Regions from separate parts of the Methylorubrum sp. Q1 genome, predicted to be linked through region 2. Evidence: riboswitches for the same ligand, from Rfam matches in the RefSeq annotation. Region 2 holds a riboswitch; each other region holds the start of a gene.
What was found. A riboswitch is a leader RNA that binds a small molecule or an ion and turns the genes downstream of it on or off. The one in region 2 is predicted to bind cobalamin.

Region 1 (5,356 bases), on a different contig from region 2:
CCGTCGCGGTGGCGTATTGCGCGTAGAGCGATGTGTCCGGCGTCGGCTCGTAGAGCAGCGCGAAGCGGTATCCGAGGGCGCGGAAGGAGCGCTCGAAGGTCGCGCCGCTGCGCAGATCTTCCCGGTAGAGACGCGGCGCGTCGAAGCGCACGCCGGTGAGGAACGACAACCGGTCGGTCAGGAACAGCCGATCCTCGGCGAAGACCGAAGCCTGGTTCGTGCGCGTGGCGTAGCCCGGGCTCGCCCGCCCTTCCGGCGGAAAGAAGCCGGGATCGTAGCCGTTCAGGGGCACGCTCGTCGGCGTTTCGGAGAAAGTGAAGTTGTTGGCGTGGCGGAAGCTGACGTGATTCACGTCGAAGCCGGCCGAGAACGTGTTGGCGAACCCGAAAAGGGCACCGCGGAACGTCGCGTCGAACCGATTCCCGACCTGTTCCTGGCTATGATAGATTTCGAGATAGTCGGAGCGGTCGACGAGGCCAGTTGCCGGGTTGAAGCGGTACTGCTCGACGTCGCGCCAATGCCGGCGGCTTTGAAGACGGTAGGCAGTGTTGCGCACCGTCACATCCGCCGAGGGGGTCCACTCCGTCCGGAACTGCGTCCAGTTGTCGGTCCAGGCGATCTTGGAATCGCGGACGTTGTAGTTGTTGAAGCGGATGGCGTCGGGGACACGCCCGTTCACCAGCGGCGTGCCCCAGTAGCGGGTGGGCTCCTGGTAGCCGAGATCGTGGCTGAGCGTGAAGGCGAGATCCGGATTCGCTTGGAGCGTCAGTGCACCCGAGACCGCGAGGTTGCGGAAGTCGCCCTCCGGCGTGATCCAGCCGTCGGCACGGTTACCGCTGACATTGAGGCGATAAGCCAGGGCTTCGCCGATCGGCCCGGTCGAATCGACCGCCGCGCGGGCGATGCCGTCCTCGCCGAGCCCGAAGCGGGCGACGTTGAGCGGCGTGAACAGCGGCTTCTTCGAGACGACGTTGACGATGCCGCCGATGGCTCCGTCCCCATAGAGAACGGAGGCTGGCCCGCGCAGCACCTCGATGCGCTCCACGTTCCACGTATCGAAGGGGAAGGTGACGGTGTTGGCGCCGACGTAGAGCCGGGTGCCGTCGAACAGCGTCTGGATCGAATTCTGCCCGGCAAAGCCGCGAGCGGTGAAGAACCCGAGTCCATTGCCCGGCGAGCCGAAGGCCGTGATGCCAGTGCCGTTCTGCGACACGGCCTCCAGCACGCTGGTCTGACCGCGCAGACGTATGGTCTCGCCCGAGATGATGTCGAGACTTGCGGGCGTTTCCAGCGGCGTGAGACCGAGCCGGCTCGCCGAACGCGACGGCGTGCGCAGGTTGAGGCCGACCGGCGAGGACTGCGTCAGACTCGGCGTCCGCAGGGCTGCGGCGGCGTCCGCGCCGACGGCGTCGGCCGGTGGATTGGCGAGCAGGCCGATCCCGGCGCCGCCTTGCACCGCGATCTCATCGAGATGCGTCAGCGGTGCTTGGGCCCGAACCGGACCGGACAGAGTGAGGGGGAGGGCGGCGAAGACGGACAGGAAGGGCCGGCCGCAGGAGCGGCGGTGAAGGGGGGACATGATGGAAACGATGCCTCGGCAACGACGGTGGCACGTCACCGCGACCGAGGCCGGTCCACTGCCGGCCATGGGCCTTCAGCGTCTCGACACCTGCTGGGACACCCCGCCCGGCATGGCTCGCGTGTGACCACGGCTGACGGCAGGTCTCCTGGCTCGCGGGTCGTCGCCCTCCATCGTCTTCCCAGGCGAGGCGCGCCCAGTGACGTGGTGATGAAGGACTCTCCGCTCACAGTTGCGGGGGCAGCCGCGGGATCGAGCTCGAAAGCCCTCTACCGCGTTCCCTTTTGATCCCTCACGGGAACCGTCAACGGTCAAGCTAAGGCCAAGGCTACGCTTCGGTCAATGCGCCCGGCGCGTTTCGGGAGACCGGTGTGAGGGGCGATCCACAATCGCGGACCATGCCGCGAGCGAAACGGAACGGCAGCCGAAAAGAAAAAAGGCCGCCCCGAAGGACGGCCCGAAGTCTAGGGAGGAAACGCCCAAGAAGGGCTGCAGGACCGCGACGCCATCGCGATCCGGCATGGCCCTGATTTCTCAGTTTGCAGTGCACAAAGCAATCGCTGGCGCGTCGGATCGGGCATGCATTCCTCGCATATGTTCGGTTCCGATCTCCCCCGGTCCGGCGGAGCCATTCTGCCGCCCAAGGGTTTCGGTCCTCCGAATGCTTCCTCATGGATGCCAGAGATGCCCCGTTGGATGCTCGCTTTCCCCGTCGTGCTGATGATCCTTGCAGGGCTCGTCGTCTTCGCCTTCACGCGGACCGGCCCGACCGACAACCAGAATACCCACGCTCCCCAGACTGGACAGACCCGCTGACGCCGCCGAGGTCCGGAACGCGCCGGCCCCGGAGCCATTCCGGCCCACAAATTGCGAGGATCGGTGCGGTCAGAATCGTTCGGTGGGGTCCTCCATGCGGATCGGATTCGTTCTCGTCTCGAGCGTCCTCCTGCTTCCCTCCGGGGCTTACGCATTCGAGGCGCATGCGGACGCAGCGGCCTTCGCGGTGGCGGCCCGTCACCATGTCGGTGAGCGCTTCACGCTCGATCATTGCCACCTCGTCCAAGCGACCGACGACGAGATCACCTGCATCGGCCTGTTGCCGGAGGATGCGGCCGGCAATGTCCGCTTGGCCGGCAAGCTTCTGATCCGGGTTGCGGCCGCGGAGACGAGGGGCCGCACACGTGCCCTCGCGCTGTGCGCCGGTGGCGCTCTGGACGAGGCCTGCGAGGTGAGCGTTGCGGGTGAAGTGTTCGACGCCTCCCCTTCGTTCGGACTCGGCGAGGCCCATCTGATGGGCCTGCGCGAAGCGACGATCTGCTGGCCGGACTGAGTGTTTCTCACAAGACTCCCGCCGCGCTGTCATCGCCGGAGCGAGTACGGTCAGGGACCGGGAGTTTTGTGAGGCACTCTGAGTCCGGCGAAGGTCTATCTAGCTAGCCTGATCCTGCCAGCGCGGTACGCGCGCACCGATGTGAGGCCGATCTCTAGCGGTGGACCCGCGTGAACCCTCGAGGATCTAGTGCGTTCGAGCTCCAAGGGAGTTTGTCGATGATCACTCGTCTCTCGTTCGCTGCGGTTCTGGTCGCGGCTCTCGCCACCTCCGCCGCCGCCCAAGGGCCGGCGCAGACCGGAACCGGAGGTGGTCCGACTTCAACCATCTACGCGCCGAACACCTCTGCCGTCGGCCAGACCATGCCGCCCGCCGGGGCGGGCGGCGTGCAGCGCGACGAGGGTAATCCCGATCGCGAGACCGCCATGGAGAAGAAGGACGACAAGATCGACACCGGAATCTGCATCGGCTGCGACAAGTAGTTCCCGCACGCCGAGGCGCGGCCTCCTGAGCGTTTACGCCCGATTCATTCCGACCAGCGCAAAGCCGCGGCGGCGGCCAGGGTGCCGACCACCGCCGCGATCAGGCTCAGGGCGGCCAGCACCGTCAGCGGGGTCGTGAACGGCACCGTGCCGCCCAGTGCAGCCTCCGCGGCCGAGACCCCGAAGATCAGGGTCGGGACCATCAGGGGCAGCACGATGATGGCCAGGATCAGGCCGCCCCGACGGATGGTGGCGGTCAGCGCCGCGCCGACCGCGCCGATGAAGGCCAGCGCCGGCGTGCCCAGGGCCAGCGTCAAGGCCGTGGCACCCATGGCTTTCGGGGAGAGGGCCACCAGCAGGCCGAACAGCGGCGAAGCGAGCGCCAGGGGCAGTCCGGTGGTGAGCCAGGAGGCCAGGACCTTGGCCAGCACCACCATCTCCAGAGGCACGGCAGCGCCGGTCATCAGGTCGAGGGAGCCGTCCTCTTCGTCCGACTGAAACAGTCGGTCGAGACCGATCAAGGTGGCCAGCACCGCCGAGAGCCAGAGGATCGCGGGGCCGATCCGCGACAGCAGGTTCATGTCGGGCCCCAGCGCGAAGGGCACCAGCACCACGATCATCAGGAAGAAGACGAGCGAGAGCGCGCCCGAGCCACCGACCCGCGCGGCCAATTTCAGATCGCGGGCGAGGAGGGCGGAGAAGGCACGGATCACAGCCAATCCTCCGCCTCGGACGCTGCTTCAGAGGCTGCCTCGGGTGCTGCCGGGCCGATGCGCAGCTCGCGGGCATCCTCCAGGCCGAGGGCTTGGTGTGTTGCAGCGACCACGAGCCCCCCTTCGGCCCGGTGACGTTCCATCAGTCCGGCGAGAACCGCCTGCGAGGCGAGGTCCAGGGCAGCGGTCGGTTCGTCGAGCAGCCAGAGGGGGCGGCGGCAGACGAGGAGGCGCGCCAGCGCCACCCGGCGCCGCTGCCCCGCCGAGAGATAGCCGACCGGCAACCGCGCGACGTGCGGCAGGCCCATCGCCTCCAGGGCGACCTTCGGTGAGGCGGCGGGATTGCCGAGAAGGTCGCGGGCGAATTCGAGATTCTCGGCGGCCGTCAGCGCCGATTTCAATCCGTCCCGGTGCCCGACGACATGGAGGCATTCCGGCAGGTTCGCCTCGCCGATGCCCTCGGCACGAATGGTGCCGGCATCGGGCTTGAGGCGGCCGGACAGCATCGTGAGCAGGCTCGACTTGCCCGCGCCGTTGCGCCCGGTGACCATCAGGCCTTCGCCGGGTCCGAGCGCGAACGAAAGGCCGGAGAAGATGCGGCGTCCCGAGCGGCGGCAGGCCAGATTCTCGACGATCAACCGCACGGATCGGCCTTCGATGAGGGAGAGGTCCGCACGCTTCGTCTCGGTCCTGGCTGTCGGATCGCCTCGCCTGGCGCGAGGAGAATACCGGGACATCTCGCGGGCGGAGAGGCCGGTCTCGTGCGGCCTATAGCGGATCGTTCGGTGCCGCGCGAACCGCTCGGGCCGCCGACGCATTGATCGGTGATGCCGCACGGCAGTTTCACGGGACGGGCTTCCATGGATGCCGAGACGGCCGCGCGGGCTCCGCCCCACCCGTCGGAAGAGGATTTGGCCCGCGATCCCGCCGCCATTGCCGGGCGCGCGCACTGGGGGGCGCGACTCGCACGCCTGCCTCCATACCAACGCGCCGCGTTCTGGGATGCGGTGCGACGCTGCTGCGCCCTGGCCGCCGACGGGCATGGGACGCATCGATCGGGCGCGGCCGCGATATCAGTCGCGCGCCTGTGTCATCGGACCAGTAGCGGCCAATTTCGAAACGTTCTATAGACCGGCCCAGGCTGCGCCGCGCGATCATTCAAGGGCGTCCAAACCGCCCCTCGCGCACCATCCTGAGTGTCATTCGCGGGCCTCCCGGCCGCCGGGAGTTCCCCGAGGGCACTCGCTACCCG
Region 2 (5,356 bases):
CGGTAAATGACAGAAAGACGATGTCGCCCGGGCTCTGGCCGAGATCGACCGCCGCCTCGCCCTCGTCGAGGGAGACCGTATCGAGGCGGATCAGGTGCATGGCGCGGGCGCCCTCACGGCTCCGATTGGACGCGCGCCGGATGGGCCCGCTTGCGCCGGATGCGCCAGACCAGCCGGAGGAGCAAGGCGGCAAAAAGGACGATCGGCAGCCAGGGCAGGCTCGCGACGGTGAAGCGGAGGGCCGAGGCCGCGCTCTCGCCGAGGATCGGGCCGCTGCGGGCCCAGACCTCCTGCACCGGGGCGAAGGCGCCGGCCCGCGCCCGGCTGGTGCGGAAATCGACCGTGACGATCTCGGTGTCCACGCGCTCGTCGAGGCCGCGGCGCGTCCCTTCCGCCTCCTCGATCTGGCTCTGGACCTGCGCCAGTTCCCCCGCGATCTTGATCAGATCCTCGGCCCGGTTGTCCGGCTTCTCGGCGAGCGCGGTCAGGCGGGTGCGGTAATCGTTGAGCTGGGCCAGCCGCCGGCCGGTATCGGCGATGGAGGCCGTCAGATCCTCGGCGCGGGTCGCCTGCTCGATCAGCACGACATCGCCCGCCGCCTCGCCCGGCAGGGGCGCGGTGACGGAGGCGACGTAAGGAGCGACCGCGGCATGCGGCAGCCGCACCTGAACCTGCGCCTGCGGCTGGCGCGTGCCGCCGCCGTCGCGGATCGAGGAACTCAACAGCGTGCAGGTCGCGGCCGCGTCGAGGCAGCGGTCGCGGGCGGCGGCGAAGTGCGGCGCCACCCGGTCCGGCCCGAGGCCGACGGTGAGATCGTGGCGGTAGGCGAGCTTGGCCGTGCTCCCCTCGCGCGCGGCGGGGACGAAGGGCGCGGGCGCAGGAGCCTGGGCCATCCGCATCGCCCCGTCCGCCTCATGCCGGCTGTCGGAACAGCCGGCGAGAAGGGCGAGGACGGGGACCGCGAGCCAAAGCCCGCGCGGCAGCCGGCCTGCGGCTTCGCCCCGGCTCATCCGCGCAGGGCGGCGGCGACCGCGTCCTGATCGAAGCCCTTCAGGCCGATGACGACGAGGCGTCCGTCGCGGGGCTCCGCGCCCTTCCACGGGCGGTCGTAATGGGAGGCGACGCGCCGGCCGACACCCTGCACCACGAGGCGCATCGGCTTGCCCTTCACTTCGGCGAAGCCCTTGATGCGCAACACGCCCTCGGTCTCGGCCGCCTTCTCCACGCGGGCGGAAAGATCTTCCGGGCTGCCGGCGATGCCGACGGGGATCGCGACCGATTCGAAATCGTCGTGGTCGTGATCCTCGCCCTCGCCGTGATGCGAGGGGCGCGCGTCGAGGTCGTCTTCCGCCCCCGCACCGATGCCGAGCAGCACAAGCGGGTCGAGGCGGCCGTGCTCGGTCTCGACGATCTCGACGGCGCGCGGCAGGTGCGCCTGGATGTCGGCGCGGACCTTATCGCGGCCCGCCGCGTCGAGGAGATCCGCCTTGTTGAGCACCACGAGGTCGGCGCAGAGGATCTGGTCCTCGAACACCTCCTCCAGCGGATTGTCGTGATCGACCGATTGATCCGCCGCGCGCTGGTTGGCGAGGGCGTCGGGGTCCTCGGCGAACATCCCCGCGGCGACCGCCGGGCCGTCCACCACGGCGACCACGCCGTCCACGGTGACCCGCGAGCGGATCGCCGGCCACTGGAAGGCCTGGACCAGAGGCTTGGGCAGGGCGAGGCCGGAGGTCTCGATCAGGATGTGCTCCGGCGGCTCGGGCCGGTCGAGCAGCTTGGTCAGCGCCGGCACGAAATCGTCGGCCACGGTGCAGCAGATGCAGCCGTTGGGCAGCTCCACCACTGAATCCTCGTTGCAGCCCTCGATGCCGCAGGCGGCGAGGAACGAGCCGTCGAAGCCGAGATCGCCGAACTCGTTGACGATGATGGCGAGCCGGCGCCCGCGGGCGTTCTCGACGGTGTGGCGCACGAGCGTCGTCTTGCCGGCGCCGAGGAAGCCGGTGACGATGGTGCAGGGAATTTTTTCGACGAGGCTCATGATGGGGTCTCCCCTCGGGCCGCCTTGAGCGGCGGGATGCGGGCGACGACGCCCTTGCGAAACGCCTCCGGCCGTTCGCGCCAGGGCACGACGCCGTCGGGGGTCTCGAGGTAGCGACGCAGACCCGCCAGGATAGTGCGGGCGGAAGCTTCGGGGTCTTCGAGCGCGTCGAAGTCGCCGTAGACGTAGGTCCAGCGGTCGGGCGAGACGACCGCGACGGTGCAGGGCCGCTTGCAGACCGAGAGGCACTCGGCGCCCTCGATCGTCAGGCCCGGCACGGGCTCGCGCCCGACTTCCGCCAGCAGCGCGGCGAGGAGCTTGGCCCCGGCGCGCGGCTCGGAGACATCGCCCGCCGCGCGGCAGGTGGTGCAGACCGACAGGATGGCGGTATCGGGATCAGGCATTCGCACGGGCACCCGCCTCGCGGCCGAACAGGCCCCAGGCCCAGCCATAGGCGAGCCCGATCACCGCCCAGAACACGAAGCCGATGGCCAGCGAGCGCGCGGCGAACTGCGCGGCCGTGGCCGGCGGCACCTGCGAGGAGACGGTGTCGATCGATTGCGGCGCGCCTGCGAGATGCGGCGCGACGATGAGAACGAGGCCGCCCAGAATCGTCAGCGGCACCCGCCGCACGGCGATCAGGTAGAGGCCGAGCCCGGTCGCCACCACCGTCATGAGCCACCACGACTGGCGCAGCACGAGCGGCGCCGCGCCCATGCCGGGCAGTTCCGGCGGCAGGCCGATGGCGGGGGCCAGCGCCACCGCGAGGAAGCCGGCGATGCCGACGACGAGTCCGCCCTGGGGGGTCGGCTCGCGGCGGAGAGCCAGCATCACCGCCGCGAGCAGCAGCGCGTAGCCGACGCCGCCGACCAGCGTGGCGAGCCCGGTGAAGGCCATGCGCTGCAGGCCCGGCGCGGGCTGCCATTCGTCGGCCGTGCCGTGGTCGTGCCCGCCCTCGCCGTGGCTGTGCTGGGATGGCGCATGCGCCGGCACGATCAGGGCGGCGAAGGGGGAATCGGGGGACGGCGCGAGGGCGGCATGCGCGCCCTCGCCTTCATAGGTCTCCGCCTGAAGGATCAGCGGGGAGGTCAGCGTGAGCTGCAGGCCCGTCGCGACGACGGACGCGAGGAAGCCGGCGACAAGCGCCGCCGACAGCAACCGGATGATCATGGAGCTGCTTGAAGCCGCAGGATGCGCGGATCAGTGGCAGGGGAAGTTCTGCGCGTGGCGGAAATCGTGCGCCGCATTGTGCAGCACCGAGGCCGGGGCGAAGCCCGCCACGAAGACGAGACCGAGGCCGAGGAAGGCGGCGACGAGAAGCGCACGGGCGCCCTCGGCGGAACGGGTGGCGGCCTGGGTCTGAAGGGTCGCAGTCGTCATCGGGTCACGGGCTCCGGCCGCCCCACCGGCGGCGTTCGAGAACAAAACTTCGCCGGACGGCAGGTCTCCTGGCTCGCGGCTGGTATCGTGCCTGCCGCCTTCCCGGATCACCCGGTGGCTCGTGGCAGGAACTCGCCGCTTACAGTTGCGGGGGCAGCCGCGGAATCGGGGTTTTTGAACAACCCTCTCACCGCATTCCCTTTTCACCCCGTTTCCGGGGCACCGTCACCCGCCGCTTGTAACGCGGAGTCGGGGCGCATGCAAAGCGCCATTGCGTGAACGGACGCGCCCGGTGCAAACCGGCCGGCATGACGGAGGCTGCACCCGACCGGATGACCCTGGTGCTCGGCGGCGCGCGCTCGGGCAAGAGCGCCTATGCCGAGCGGCTGATCGAGGCCTGTCCCGCGCCCTGGCTCTACATCGCCACGGCGCAGGCCTGGGACGAGGAGATGCGCGTCCGCATCCACGAGCACCGGGCGCGGCGCTCCGGCTCCTGGCACACCCTCGACGTGCCGACGGCCCTGCCGGAGGCGGTGGCCGCCGCAGCCGGGCCGGTGCTGGTCGATTGCCTGACGCTCTGGCTCACCAACCTGCTGCTGGCCGAGGCCGATCTCGATGCGGCGACCGAGGCCCTGGCACGGGCCTGCGCCGCGGCGCCGGGCCCGCTGGTGCTCGTGGCCAACGAAGTCGGCCTCGGCATTGTGCCGGACAACGCGCTCGCCCGCCGCTTCCGCGATGCGGCCGGGCGGCTGCACCAGCGGCTCGCACGCGACGCCGACCGGGTCGTGCTCACCGTCGCCGGCCTGCCGCTGACGGTCAAACCCTTACGTGAGAATCCTTGATGACCGAAGACGATACCCGCCACCGCGAAAAGATGGCCAAGCGCAAGGCGGTGCAGGACGCCGAGGTCGCCTCGAAGAAGATCGAGAAGGGCCTGCTCATCGTCCATACCGGCCCCGGCAAGGGCAAGACCACGGCCGCCCTCGGCCTCGTGCTACGGATGCTCGGGCGCGGCCACCGGGTCGGCGTGGTGCAATTCATCAAGGGCGCCTGGGACACGGGCGAGGCCCGCGCGCTGAAAAGCTTCGGTGACCAGATCGTCTGGCAGGCGCTCGGCGAAGGCTTCACCTGGGAGACGCAGGACAAGGCCCGCGACATCGCCGCCTGCGCCAACGCCTGGGACACGGCCAAGACGCTGATGGCGGATTCCAGCATCCGCCTGCTCGTCCTCGACGAACTGAACATCGCCCTGCGCTACGACTACCTCGACCTTGAGGCGGTGCTCGCGGATCTGGCCGCCCGGCGCCCCGACCTCCACGTCGTGGTCACCGGCCGCAACGCCAAACCGGCGCTCATCGAGGCCGCCGACCTCGTCACCGAGATGGGCAGCGTGAAGCACCATTTTTCCGCAGGCGTGAAGGCGCAGGAGGGGATCGAGTTCTGAGTTTGCGCGTCGTCGCGCGATTCTGGATTCCAAACCCAATCTGATTGACGCGGCAAAGGGCTGCTCAGGGCGGAAAGCAGATGTTGATGTCATGACTGCGAGCGGACACGTCGCATTCATTGCATCGGAAGCGCACGAAACCAACATCGATCAATTGACCCGGCCGACGGCGTCCGCCTCATGGATCCATGACGCAAGTTTCTGAGCCGTGGATCGGCCGCGAATGTGGGATGCCCGCCTACATCCGTGACCATGACTGGAGCGCGACGCCGCTCGGCCCGGTCGGGCGGTGGACGGAGCGTTTCAAGCTCATGGTCGAGCAAGTGCTCGCCAGCCCGCTCATATCGGGCCTCACCTGCGGACCCGAGCGCATCCTCGTCTATAACGAGGCGGCCGCGCGGCTGTTCGGTGACCGACACCCCGGCGCACTCGGCCGCCCTCTGTCCGAAGCGTTCCCCGACACGTGGCCGGTCGTCGCCCCCCTCTACGAG
Region 3 (5,356 bases), on a different contig from region 2:
TCCGCGTCCTCGACGTGGCGAAGCTGGTTGCGCGTCACGTCGCCCGAGCCCGGACGCTCGACCTTGATCACGTCCGCCCCGAACCACGCGAGGAGCTGGGTGCAGGCGGGACCCGCCTGGACGTGGGTGAAATCGATGATTTTGATCCCGTCGAGCGGCTGGGTCATCTCAGTCTTCTCCCTATTTCGACTTCGTTGTGGGTCGTCGTTGTTGGAAAATCGAAAAATATTACGGTCGGTAATATTGCTGAATGGCTCGGGCGCCCCGCCTCAGGCGCAGACGAGGGTGCCCAAAGCCTCTTCCAGCTCCGCCACGCGGCGGCGCAGGGAGCGCTCTTCCTGAAAGCGCTCGGTCTCGTCGCGGATGACCGCGGCGATGCCGGTGACTTCGCCCTCCGCGCCGTGCAGCAGCGCGACGGTGAAGGCGATGGACAGGGCCCGGCCACCCCTGTGCAGGGCCGGAACCTTGAGCAGGGACGTGCCGTAGCGGGTCTCGCCCGTGCGCATCGTCTTGGCGTAGCCATCCCAGTGGCGGCGGCGGTGACGCTCCGGGGTGATGAGGTCGAGGCTCTGCCCAAGCGCCTCGGCTTCCGAGTAGCCGAAGATCCGCTCGGCGGCCGGATTCCAGATGACGATCCGTCCGTCCGCGTCGGAGATCACCACCGCGTCACCGATCGCCGCGACGAGCCCGGACGTGTCGAAGGTCTGCGATTGGGCCATCCGTTGCCCCCCTTCCGCCGCCGGCTAGCCCTGAGGCCGCGCTGTGAGCGGAGAGATGCGATGTCTGTCGAGGATGCCGCGTTCGGTCATGGCAGGCGTTGCCTCCTTGGCTTCCCGGGTCTCGGGCCTTCCGGGTCGAGATCACTCTTTCCGGTGGCTCGTCATTGGCATCTGGTATACCAGATGCGAATGGCAGGTCAAGGCATGGTGCGGACTGGCCAGGGGCATTGCGCGAACCCGCTTGAGCGGCTTGGCGGCGTGAAAGCCCGGGGAGCCGGGCAAGGAACCGACACGGTCCGCGGCGGCGGGCCCCGGCGATTGAAGCCAGCCAGAAACCGGGGGGGATCGCGTTCGAGCGATCGTCCGGCCGGACTCGAACGAGATCGCGCAGCGGCGGGTTGATAGGAAGGCGAGGAGGTCACGATGTCGGACAAACACAGCATTCGGATCCGGCAGATCGAAGCCTATGCCTTCCGGATCGATTTCGGCGAGAGCTTCGTGCCGCTGCTGACGGACGAGCCGGAGCCGATCGGTGGCGGCACCGGGCCCTCGCCGGAGCAGGTGCTGATTGCGGCCGTGAGCAACTGTCTGTGCGCGAGCCTCGCCTTCGCGCTCGGCAAGTACCGGCAGGAGGGCGGGGGCGTGAGCGCCGAGGCGATCGGGCGCGTGGCCCGCAACGCGGAAGGCCGCCTGCGCCTTGTCGGGATCGAGGTCGATATCGCGCTCGGCGCGCCCGCCGAATCGATGGACCGGCTCGACCGGGTGCTCGCTCAGTTCGAGCAGTTCTGCACCGTGTCCGAGAGCGTCAAGGCTGGCGTTCCGGTGGCGGTCGCGGTGCGGGACGGCCAGGGCAACCGTCTGAAATAGACAGGCTTGAAACAGACAGGGAGGAACGAGCGATGAGCGAGACGCAGCGGGATGTGGCACGCGAGCCGGAGGATCTGGCCCGGCTCTTCCACGAACGGGCCAATGCCGGCGATGCCGAGGGGCTGGTTGCCCTGTACGAGCCGCAGGCCGTGGTGGCCGCGGGCGACATCGTGGCGACCGGCCACGACGAGATCCGCCGCTTCTACACGGATCTGCTCGCACGCAAGTCGGACTTCCCCGAGCCTGAGACCCTGCCGGCGATCCGCAACGGCGACCTCGCGCTCACCTTCGCGCGGCTGCCGAACGGCGGACTCTCGGTCGAGTCGGCCCGCCGGCAATCGGACGGGACGTGGCGCTGGGCCATCGACCAACTCAAGCTCAAGCCCGTCGCCAAGTCCTGACGGGCCCAAAGCAGGTTTCGAAAGGACAAGTCCTTTCGCGGGTCCAGGGCAGAGCCCTGAAAAGAGATCGGGGCGCCGCCCCGATGCCCCGCCAAAGGGATGATCCCTTTGGAAACCCGTTAATCCGCCGAGGCCGAGCGGCGCGGCGTGGCGTTGCGCCGGCTGGCGAAGATTCCGGGGGCGGTACCGGGCACCACGACGAGACGCCGGACTTGGCCGCTCAGATAGGCCTGAAGGAAGCGGGTGTAGTTCCGGAACACGACGCAGCCGTTCGAGGCACCGCTCGGGCCCAGCATGTAGGTGTGGGCGAGGATGCCGTCGCGCCCGTGGATGGCGGCCGAGCCGCCGACCGGGTTGAGGCGGATCGCCCGCACCCCGTGGAACAGCGCCTCGCGCTCCCGCAGGTCGTAGACTCCGGGCGGGGTGGCGCCGCGCATCCGGATATGGACGTGGTCCGGGTTGTCCTGGGCGACGCCGAGGCCGGAATGCGCCTCCAGCACCTCGCCGCTCGGCAGCGTGACGGTGGCGGCGCTGATGTCGTAGACGGCGACCCCCGGCTCGGAGACCGGGCCCGGCACGACGCGGCGCCGCGCGGCCGAATCGACCGCGCCGCTGTCGAGCCCGGCATAGGCCATCGCCCTGTCCGAGGACGGCGCGGCAGAGCCCGGCAGATCGAACATCTTCTCGAGGAAGTTGCGGTTGTCGGTGACCGCGGCGCTGAACACGCTGCGGGTTGGCTCGGCGGAGGCGCGCGCCGTGGATGCGGTGGCGATCCGAGGCGTCGCCGCCCGGGCGGTCTGCATGCGCGGCTCGTAGCGGAATTCGTTGGGCCGCCGCACCGGCAGCGGCACCGTAAGGGCGAGGCGGGCCGTCGGCACAGCCGGGCGCGGCGTGACGGTGGGCGCGGTGTCGTCGGCCTGATCCGCGGGGAGGGCGGCCAGGGTCGTGACCGGCTCCGATGGGGCAGGCTCCGCCACGGGCGGCGCCCGGAAGGCGGACACCTGCGGGGTCCGGGGGACGAAGCCGCGGGGCGCGGTGTCGAGAACGGGGGTGGGGTCGAGCATCCAGGCCAACGCGCCGGGCGCGGCCTGCACGGTCTCCGCTCCTTCGGCCTCGCCCGAGACCTGCGCGGTTTCCACGGGGGCGGGCGCGGCACGATTCTGCGGTTGCAGCATCCCGGCGACCGCGAGACCGCCGAGGGCGGTCAGCGCGAGCGCCGCGACAGGCGGGCGGCGCCGACGGCGGATGACGGGCCGGGCGGAGCGACTCTGGACGAGCTCGGCGATGTCCATTGCGGGCGGTACTCGACAACGCGGATCCCATACGGCCTCCCGCCGTCATCCCCGGCCTATCTGTGCCAGAATGACAAAACGAGATGGCTTCGCCGATTAGGGAAGGATCAACCTTAAGCCTTCGTCATTCAACGGGATCTTGGTTAATCTTGCCTAAAGCTCGGTCACGTCCTTTGAAAAACGTTCGATGCTGTTTCTCGACGGCTGCGCCGCGCCACGAGGCGCGGCCTTTCCCCCCGGACGGGCGCGGTGTGCAGTCATGGAGAACGTCGCCGAGCCTTGTGCTCTGCGAGCCACAGGCTGTGTAATGTTGTTACATTTCATTCGTTGGCATGTTGACCCTGCGCCGCATCGCAGCGAAGTTGCTGCGGCCAAGGTTCCCCGGATGCATGTCCGAGGGCTAAGAGGGAATTCGGTAAGCCCGTCCGGGCGAGGCCGAAGCTGCCCCCGCAACTGTAAGCGGCGAGCCTCCGTCGTCGAAGGTCACTGGTGCCCTGCACCGGGAAGGCCGAGACGGGGGCGCTGACCCGTGAGCCAGGAGACCTGCCTTGGCGCGACGATGTCCCCCGGGCGGGGTGCTCCGGCGGCGTGCCTGATCGGCGAGAGCGTTCCCCTGCGCTCCCGGCGGGGCACCCGCTCGGGCCCTGCGTCCGAACAGCCAGAGCGCGCCTTGTGACAGTTCGGACGAGCCTGAACGCCATCGACGTCTCGATCCGGCGCCCGCCTTGGATGCTCGCCGCGCTGCTCTGCGCCGGCCTGCACGGCCCGGAGGCGCGGGCGCAGGAATCGGTCACCCTCGAGGAACTGGCGGTCGAGGGCGACGGCCGCGGCGTCGGCAACGGCGCATCGGACGGCCGGACCAGCGCCGCCGGCACGATCGGCCTGATCGGGCCGACGCCGGGCTACCGCGCCGACCGCGCGGTGAGCAGCACCAAGACCGACACGCCCCAGCGCGACGTGCCCCAGATCGTCACCGTGGCGCCGCGCGAGGTCATCACGGATCTCGCCGCCACCCGCGTCGATCGCGTCTTCAACTACACGCCGGGCGTGGCGCAGCAGAACAATTTCGGCGGCCTGTCGGTGTTCAGCTATGCCATCCGCGGCGTGCCCACGTCCGAGATCTACAAGAACGGCTTTCCGCTCAACCGCGGCACGCCGCCCCCGCCCGACGCCCAGAACGTCGAGCGCGTCGAGGTGCTCAAAGGCCCCGGCGGCGGGCTGTTCGGGCGCAGCGATCCGGGCGGGCTCGTCAACATCATCACCAAGCAGCCGACCGCCGAGCGCTTCGTCGAGATGGGCGGGCTGTGGGACTCGTTCGGGCAGTTCCGCGGTACGGTCGATGCCGGTGGCGCGCTCAACGAGGAGGGCACGCTCGCCTACCGCTTCAATCTCGCCGCCGGCCGCCAGGGCAGTTTTCGCGATTTCGTCGACAGCGACCGGCTGCTCGTGGCGCCCGTTCTGAGCTGGCAGATCACGCCGGACACGCGCATCACCGTCGAGACGGAGTTCCTGCGCAACCGCATCGTCTTTGACCGCGGCGTCATCGCCATCAACGGGCGGCTCGGGCTCTTGCCGATCTCGCGCTTCCTCGGCGAGCCGGGCCAGAGCACCTATCAGACCAACAACACGATGCAGGTCCGCGTCGATCACCGCTTCAACGCCGATTGGCAGATGCGGCTGGCCACCCACTTCAACACCGGCACGCTGGAGGGCGAATCCGCCGAGATCCGCGCCATCGCCGCCGACAACCGCACCGTCTCGCGCGATCGCAACGTGCGCGATTACCGCTGGGACACGGCGATCGGCCAAGCGGAGGTGGTCGGGCGCTTCGACACCGCCGGCATCGGTCACACGATGCTGCTGGGCTTCGAGCGCGAGAGCACCGATAGCCGTGTGCTCTATCTGCGCTCGAACTTCCGCACGAGCCCCTACGCGATCGACATCGACGATCCGCGCTACGGCCAGCCGCTGCCGCCGATCACCATCCCGCGCAACAACCTCGAGCGGATCACCAACACCGCCCTCTACGCGCAGGACCAGATCAGCCTCACCGCCGAATGGAAGGCGCTGCTCGGCG

Region 1: another riboswitch for cobalamin. It lies ahead of E4V01_RS15720 (TonB-dependent siderophore receptor); the one in region 2 lies ahead of E4V01_RS02390 (CbtB-domain containing protein).
Region 3: another riboswitch for cobalamin. It lies ahead of E4V01_RS17735 (TonB-dependent siderophore receptor); the one in region 2 lies ahead of E4V01_RS02390 (CbtB-domain containing protein).

The regions. Positions count from the first base shown of each region.
Region 1 is NZ_SRHQ01000015.1:109,130-114,485, forward strand. It holds gene E4V01_RS15720 (TonB-dependent siderophore receptor) at 1-1,579, opposite strand, end outside; cobalamin riboswitch at 1,700-1,900, opposite strand; gene E4V01_RS26580 (hypothetical protein) at 2,264-2,395, shown strand; gene E4V01_RS15725 (hypothetical protein) at 2,490-2,909, shown strand; gene E4V01_RS15730 (hypothetical protein) at 3,128-3,391, shown strand; gene ccmB (heme exporter protein CcmB) at 3,436-4,104, opposite strand; gene ccmA (heme ABC exporter ATP-binding protein CcmA) at 4,101-4,748, opposite strand.
Region 2 is NZ_SRHQ01000002.1:97,925-103,280, forward strand. It holds gene cobN (cobaltochelatase subunit CobN) at 1-100, opposite strand, end outside; gene E4V01_RS02370 (DUF4349 domain-containing protein) at 114-1,010, opposite strand; gene cobW (cobalamin biosynthesis protein CobW) at 1,007-2,041, opposite strand; gene E4V01_RS02380 (DUF1636 domain-containing protein) at 2,038-2,445, opposite strand; gene E4V01_RS02385 (CbtA family protein) at 2,438-3,211, opposite strand; gene E4V01_RS02390 (CbtB-domain containing protein) at 3,242-3,421, opposite strand; cobalamin riboswitch at 3,462-3,663, opposite strand; gene cobU (bifunctional adenosylcobinamide kinase/adenosylcobinamide-phosphate guanylyltransferase) at 3,730-4,263, shown strand; gene cobO (cob(I)yrinic acid a,c-diamide adenosyltransferase) at 4,263-4,865, shown strand; gene E4V01_RS02405 (PAS domain-containing protein) at 5,096-5,356, shown strand, end outside.
Region 3 is NZ_SRHQ01000019.1:23,833-29,188, reverse strand. It holds gene frc (formyl-CoA transferase) at 1-167, opposite strand, end outside; gene E4V01_RS17755 (PAS domain S-box protein) at 270-719, opposite strand; gene E4V01_RS17750 (OsmC family protein) at 1,143-1,586, shown strand; gene E4V01_RS17745 (nuclear transport factor 2 family protein) at 1,619-1,987, shown strand; gene E4V01_RS17740 (DUF2778 domain-containing protein) at 2,107-3,279, opposite strand; cobalamin riboswitch at 3,637-3,845, shown strand; gene E4V01_RS17735 (TonB-dependent siderophore receptor) at 4,009-5,356, shown strand, end outside.